3 regions of the Aestuariivirga litoralis genome follow, and region 1 is predicted to be linked to each of the others. Evidence: riboswitches for the same ligand, from Rfam matches in the RefSeq annotation. Region 1 holds a riboswitch; each other region holds the start of a gene.
The links. A riboswitch is a leader RNA that binds a small molecule or an ion and turns the genes downstream of it on or off. The one in region 1 is predicted to bind cobalamin.

Region 1 (2,199 bases):
CGAAAGAGCGCCAGCGCTTCACGCTTTACGGCAGTGCCACGTCCGGCCCGACCTATACGGCTGCGCTCGCACTTTCGCTGATGAAGCATCCCTATTCCTATATTCACGTCAATCTGCGCGAAGGTGCGCACAAGCAGCCTGATTATCTGGTGAAGAACCGCTACGGGCAGGTGCCGGCGCTGCGTGACGGGCAGATTTATGCGGTGCAATCCGCTGCCATCCTGATGCATCTGGCTGAGAGTCTCGACAAGTTCAATTCCAAGGTGCCGGTGGAAAAGCAGCGCATCCGCGAGTGGCTGTTCTGGCAGTGGGACAAGCTGGCAGTGCCGGTGTTCCGCCTGCGTGCGCAGCAACGCGGCACGCGCCAGTTCGGTTCGGAAGTGCGCACCATGTATGATACCGAAGCCAAGGCGGCGCTTGCCGTTCTGGAACAGGAACTGGGCAAGTCGCCCTGGATCGTGGGAAAGAAGGCTTCGATTGCCGATATCGGCGTTTATGGTGTGCTGCGTTATGCGCCCGAAGCTGGCATTGACCTCTCGCATTATCCGCACCTGCAAGCATGGAAAAAGCATTTTGAGGAATTGCCGGGCTTTGCGACGCCCGAACAATTGCTGCCGCTGGAAAGCCGGCTTATTTAATAAGGGCGCAAATTCTGATCGCAAAAGTCTGCAACTTTTGCGGAGTGTGCGCTGTCACGGGTTGCCCCAGCTTTCATTGAAGATCAGGCTGTCGAGATCCAGCCGCTGGCGCCAGCCGCGCAGCTCCAGCTCTGGCGTGGCATAAAGCTCATCCACATATCCGATGCAGAGATAGGCTACCGGCACGACATGGTCAGGCAGTTGCAGGATTTTGCGCAGCTCGGCATCACGAACGATGCTTACCCAGCCCACACCGATGCCTTCGGCGCGTGCCGCCAGCCACAGGTTTTGCACGGCACAGACGGTGGAATAGAGATCAGTGTCATAATTGTGGGTGCGGCCCAGCACGACGGGGCCGCCGCGACTGCGGTCGCAAGTAATGCAGAGATTGATTGGTGCCGCTGAAATGCCTTCGAGTTTTAGAGACGAATAAAGCGCGCGGCGTTCATCCGGAAACAGCGCCGCCGCTTCATCATTGGCGCGGCTGAAGGCCATCTTCATCAAGGTTTTCTGGAAGACGCTTTTGATGACGATGAAATTCCATGGCTGCATGAAACCTACCGAAGGCGCGTGGTGGGCCGCCGTTAGCAGGCGCTTCAGAACATCGTCGGGAACTGGCTTGCCAGCCTTGAACTGGCTGCGCACATCACGGCGCGTGAAGATGGCCTTGTAAACGCTTTCGCGTTCCTCGGCGGAAAACTCTGAAGCTGCAACTGGCGCAACGGACGACATGTGCATGAGAGTCCCTTCTCTTGCATTGACCGATCACGCCGCCGTCCATACGGCGCGATCCTTTGTTGTCTGGCAGGTCTTCTGACTTCGGCTTCATCTGCCGCGAGCGCCTTCCCGGTTTTCACCAGTGGCCTTGCTACGGCATCCGCCTTACAGCGCTGGGCGCGTCACGGGTTTGCACCGTGTTCCCTATTCTCCCGCAGCCTTTTCAGGCCACAAGCACCAAACATGCCCTGACTAGACCGGGGCAGGCGGGTACGCAAGTGGGGTCAAGCAGCGGCTCTTGCCCGCGGATCGATCTCAAGCACGAATTCGTTGATCATGCGGCTGAGGGTTGCCGTCTGCTGGGTGAGGATGAGTGTGGACGAATTGATTTCCTCGGCCAAGGCGGCATTCTGCTGGGTGCTGCGGTCAAAATCATGGGCAGCGGAATTGACCTCGTCGAGGTTGGTTGCCTGCGAATGGGCGGCGGCGGCCATTTCATTGATCTTGTCGGTGACTTCCTCGACCTTGCCGACGATGTTGCTGAGCGCCGTGCCGGTCTGGCCCACCATGCTCACACCGTTCTGCACATCGTCAGTGGATTTGATGATCAGGCTCTTGATGCTCTTCGTCGCTTCCGATGAGCGCGCGGCGAGCGAACGCACTTCAGTTGCCACTACGGCAAAGCCCCGGCCGGCATCACCGGCACGCGCGGCTTCAACGCCGGCATTGAGTGCCAAAAGATTTGTCTGGAAGGCAATGTCCTCGATCAGGTTGGTGATCTTGGTCATTTCGATGGAGGAGACTTGGATGCGCTGGATTGCCTCAATGGTTTTGGCCACCACAT
Region 2 (2,199 bases), on a different contig from region 1:
GTGGTTGAAGTGATCACGCCCAATGGCTGCACTTCATCCTATCCCAGCCACAAGCATGACAAGGACAACATTCCGCAGGAAAGCCTGCTGGAAGAAACGTATTATCACCGCCTGAACCCACCGCAGGGCTTTGCCTTCCAGCGCGTCTATACCGATGACCGCAAGCTGGATGAGGCGATGGCGGTGGAAGATGGAGACGTTGTGATGGTGCCGAAGGGCTACCATCCCTGTGCCGCCATCCATGGCTATGACCTTTATTACCTCAATGTGATGGCCGGCCCGAAGCGCGTGTGGAAGTTCTACAACGCGCCGGAACATGAGTGGTTGCTCAAAGCTTAGGCAAATCCCTCGCTTTTTAACGGTTTTGCAACCTGACAGGCGCACTCTTTCATTCCTGTGAGTGAGTGTGCGCCTGCGTTTGAGGCGCGGGGTGAGTGCGATGAGAGATCAATTTCCCTTGGCAACTGGCTTTATCATTTCCTGCCCAGTCTCGGATAAGACGGGTTCTCCGGTGCGTGAGATCCGCAGCCGGGGCAATATTCCTCTGGTGCTGCAAGAAGATGTGCTGATCGAACTGAAACGCTCTGACTTGTTGGAGAGCTGGCGCTCGGCCTGCAATATAGGCCGTCAGAAAGCCCAGGCGCTGATGGCTTCTGCGGCCAATCGCATTGCCGGTGCGCTGGAAGATGAAGACACCTGCGACATTGGTGCACTGGCTGAAGACATGACGGCGTTTTTCCTGCTTGCCGTGCGCGAAAAGGGCATGGATGTGGCGCAGGCCGCGCGCTCCTGCACGCTGGCCTGGCGCGAAGATACGGCCGAGCATCTTTCGGTCAGCCGCTACTAACAAAGCCACTCGCATTCTCGCGCGGATTTCATTCCGCATGTCGCTTTTATCCGTGCCGTCGCAAAATCACATGTTAGCTTTCACCGCGTAAGGTGCCGCTGGAGACAGCGGAGAATTGGGAAGTTGGCTTAAACCAACGCTGCCCCCGCAACGGTAGGCGAGAGAAAAGGCTGCAATTGATGCCACTGGGTTTAACCTGGGAAGGCGCTGCGGCTGATCCTGGGAGGAGCTCGCTAAAGCCCGGAAACCAGCCTTGCATATAGTCGAACCGCGGCGGGCGGTGTTTCGATGCGCGTGCCAGGTTCATCACCCAGCCCCGCATTAGTCCGTCGTAATATTTATTCCACCCATGCGGGGAAGCATGGAACTTGCGAGGACGTTATGTTGAACACCCACGATATCCAGGCGCAGCTTTCCGCCCGCAAGCGCAATTTTTCGCTGTCGCGCGAACTCTACTCTGATCCCGGTGTGCTGGAGGCGGACCTTCAGCACATCTTCTACAAGGAGTGGCTGTTTGCTGTTCCGGCCTGCGAGCTGGCCAAGCCCGGCGCTTATGCCACGATGCAAGTGGGTGCCTATCCCGTCGTCATCATTCGCGGCAGTGACAACCGCATCCGCGCCTTTCACAATGTGTGCCGCCACCGTGGCCAGCGTCTGTGTTCGCATGCCACGGGTTCCACGCAAAAGCTGGTCTGCCCCTATCATCAGTGGACTTATGATCTCGACGGCAAGCTGCTCTATGCGCGTGAAATGGGCGAAGGTTTTGATGCTGCGGCTTACGGCCTGAAGAAAGTTCACTGCATCGACATGGCGGGCGTGGTTTATATCTGCCTCGCCGATATTCCGCCGCCGATTGCCGAGCTGGCTCAAACCGCGATGAAGTATCTCGCGCCCTCAGCACTTCAAGATGCCAAGGTGGCGTTCAGCTCCACCATTATCGAGAAGGGCAATTGGAAGCTGGTCATCGAGAACAACCGCGAATGCTATCACTGCTCCGGCTCGCATCCGTCTTTGTGCCGCACCTTCTCGGATAACCCGAAGATCGGCGCGATGGATGGGCCGGATTCGGCCTCGCCGGAAATCATGGCGCATTGGCAGCGTTGCGATGCGGCGGGCCTGCCGTCACGCTTTGTGCATCAGGCCAAGATGCAATGGCGTCTGGCGCGCGTGCCGCTGCTGGGCAATGCCGAAAGCTATACGATGAGCACCAAGGCCGCCGTGACCAAGCGCATGGGCACGATGCCCTTCAATGATGCCGGTAGCCTGCTGATGTATCACTATCCAAATACCTGGAATCATTTTCTGGCCGACCAGGCCATCGTGTTCCGCATATTGCCGATCAGCGCCACCGA
Region 3 (2,199 bases), 120 kb from region 1:
TCGCTTCGGCCAGCATCTGCGTAGGCGGTTCCACCGCCTGCGGCATGGCCTTCATGGCCACATTGGTCTGGTTGACTGGGCTGGTCAGGCTGCCCGTCAAAATCGGATCAGCAGCGGCATCGTCAAGCTCGGCCACATCGGAATAGGCCTTCATCTTTTCCTGGGCGGGAGCAAATTTCGGATCGGCTTGCAGCGCGGCCTTCAGGAACTTCTTGGCTTCAATCGGACGCTTCAGGGCTTCATAGGCCTGGGCCTCGCCGAAATAGACCACGGCTGGCTGCGGATGGTTGTTCTTGATCGCGCGCTCATAGTCCGAGATCGAGAATAGATATTGCCCGCTGTCACGCAACGCATTGGCGCGCGCCAGATAGGATTGCGAGAAATTGGCATCGATCAGCAGCGAGCTGGTGTAGTCTTCAATCGCCAGAACCGGGCTCTTCACCCGTTCCTGCGCGAGACCGCGATTGTAAAGCGCGCGGGCCCTAATGTCAGTGGGCATGGCATCCAGATTGAGAGCTGCAGTGTAATCTTCCACTGCCTTGCTATCCTGCCCCAGCTTCTGGAACGCCAGAGCCCGGTTGAGATAGGCATTGGCCAGGGCTTCAGGCCCCAGCTGCTGCGATGAAATCGCCTGGCTGAACTGCTCCACCGATTGGGTGGCATTGCCTGCGGAAAGCGCCTGATAGGCCGAAGCCGTCAAAGCATCTGCAGAACCGGCAGCGAAAGAGGAACCGGCACTTGCGCCCACCGCTGCAAGAAAAACCGAACACACCAACGCCAGAGAAACGCGACTTACCTTCATGATCAACGGAGTGTGGACCCTTACGGTTAAGACTCCGTTGCCGAACCGTCAGATTATAGTGAAGAAAGCCTTAAAAACTGGGCTTGTTTTGGCACAGCTTGACTCAGCTGTCCCCGCTTGCCAAACCGCACCCATCCGGTGCCCCAAGGATGACCATTCACGGGGCTTCAAAGGGAATTTGGTGCGGCTGACCCAATCCGGGAGCCAAGGCCAGAACTGCCCCCGCAACTGTGAGCGGCGAGGACCAGGCATCAACACCACTGGGAAACCGGGAAGGTTGTCTGGATCCAGCGACCCGCGAGTCAGGAGACCTGCCGGATCAGCGTGGAAACGCTGCCGATCAACCAATGGCTTCACGGAGGGTGAACACTGCCATGACTGATACGACTTCGACCGAGAAGATTCCCGCTACCGTCATCACCGGTTTTCTGGGCGCCGGCAAAACCACTTTGATCCGCAACCTGTTGCAGAATGCCGGCGGCCGCAAGATCGCCCTCATCGTCAACGAGTTCGGCGATGTGGGTGTGGATGGCGACATCCTGAAAGCCTGCGGCAGCGATGCCTGCGCGGAAGATGACATTATCGAACTGGCCAATGGCTGCATCTGCTGCACCGTGGCTGATGAATTCATCCCGACGATGGAAAAGCTGCTGGCCCGCACAAGGCCAGATCACATCATCATCGAAACCTCGGGTCTCGCTCTGCCACAGCCGCTGGTGCGCGCTTTCAATTGGCCCGAAATCAAATCACGCGTCACGGTGGATGGCGTGGTCACCATGGTGGACGGCAAGGCACTCTCCGAAGGCCGCTTCGCTGATGACGAAGAAGCCATCGCCAAGGCCCGCGCTGAAGACCCGAACCTGGAACACGAAAACCCCATCTGGGAATTGTTCGAAGACCAGCTGAACTGCGCTGATCTGGTGATCCTCAACAAGACAGATCTTCTCGACGCACAGGCGCTGGGCGCAGTGTCGGACGAGCTGAAGGGCCAGATCCGCAAGGGCACAAAGCTCGTCAACACCACGCAAGGCGTGATTGATGCTGCCGTGCTGCTGGGCGTGAAAGCTGACGCCGCGGTTGATCTGCACAACCGCCTGTCTCACCACGAGATGGAAGGCGAGGAACAGCACGACCATGATGATTTCGTAACCTTCATCGTGGATATGCCGCAGGGCCTCGACCAGAAGGCGCTCACCGCGCGCATCGCCAGCACCATCGCAGCGCATGACATTCTGCGCCTCAAAGGCTTCGCTGCCGTTCCGGGCTCGGATGCGCGCCTGCTCATCCAGGCCGTCGGACCCCGCCTCAATTCCTATTTTGACCGCCCCTGGGCGAATGGCGAAACCCGCCAGACCCGCCTGGTGGTGATCGGCGAAAAAACCATGGACCAAAAGGCG

Region 2: another riboswitch for cobalamin. It lies ahead of F8B91_RS15020 (aromatic ring-hydroxylating oxygenase subunit alpha); the one in region 1 lies ahead of bluB (5,6-dimethylbenzimidazole synthase).
Region 3: another riboswitch for cobalamin. It lies ahead of cobW (cobalamin biosynthesis protein CobW); the one in region 1 lies ahead of bluB (5,6-dimethylbenzimidazole synthase).

What each region holds. Positions count from the first base shown of each region.
Region 1 is NZ_WAHS01000001.1:760,539-762,737, forward strand. It holds gene F8B91_RS04030 (glutathione S-transferase family protein) at 1-638, shown strand, start outside; gene bluB (5,6-dimethylbenzimidazole synthase) at 693-1,376, opposite strand; cobalamin riboswitch at 1,425-1,612, opposite strand; gene F8B91_RS04040 (methyl-accepting chemotaxis protein) at 1,640-2,199, opposite strand, start outside.
Region 2 is NZ_WAHS01000002.1:677,030-679,228, reverse strand. It holds gene iolB (5-deoxy-glucuronate isomerase) at 1-339, shown strand, start outside; gene F8B91_RS15025 (hypothetical protein) at 440-847, shown strand; cobalamin riboswitch at 921-1,117, shown strand; gene F8B91_RS15020 (aromatic ring-hydroxylating oxygenase subunit alpha) at 1,229-2,199, shown strand, end outside.
Region 3 is NZ_WAHS01000001.1:636,464-638,662, reverse strand. It holds gene F8B91_RS03330 (SPOR domain-containing protein) at 1-802, opposite strand, end outside; cobalamin riboswitch at 922-1,135, shown strand; gene cobW (cobalamin biosynthesis protein CobW) at 1,177-2,199, shown strand, end outside.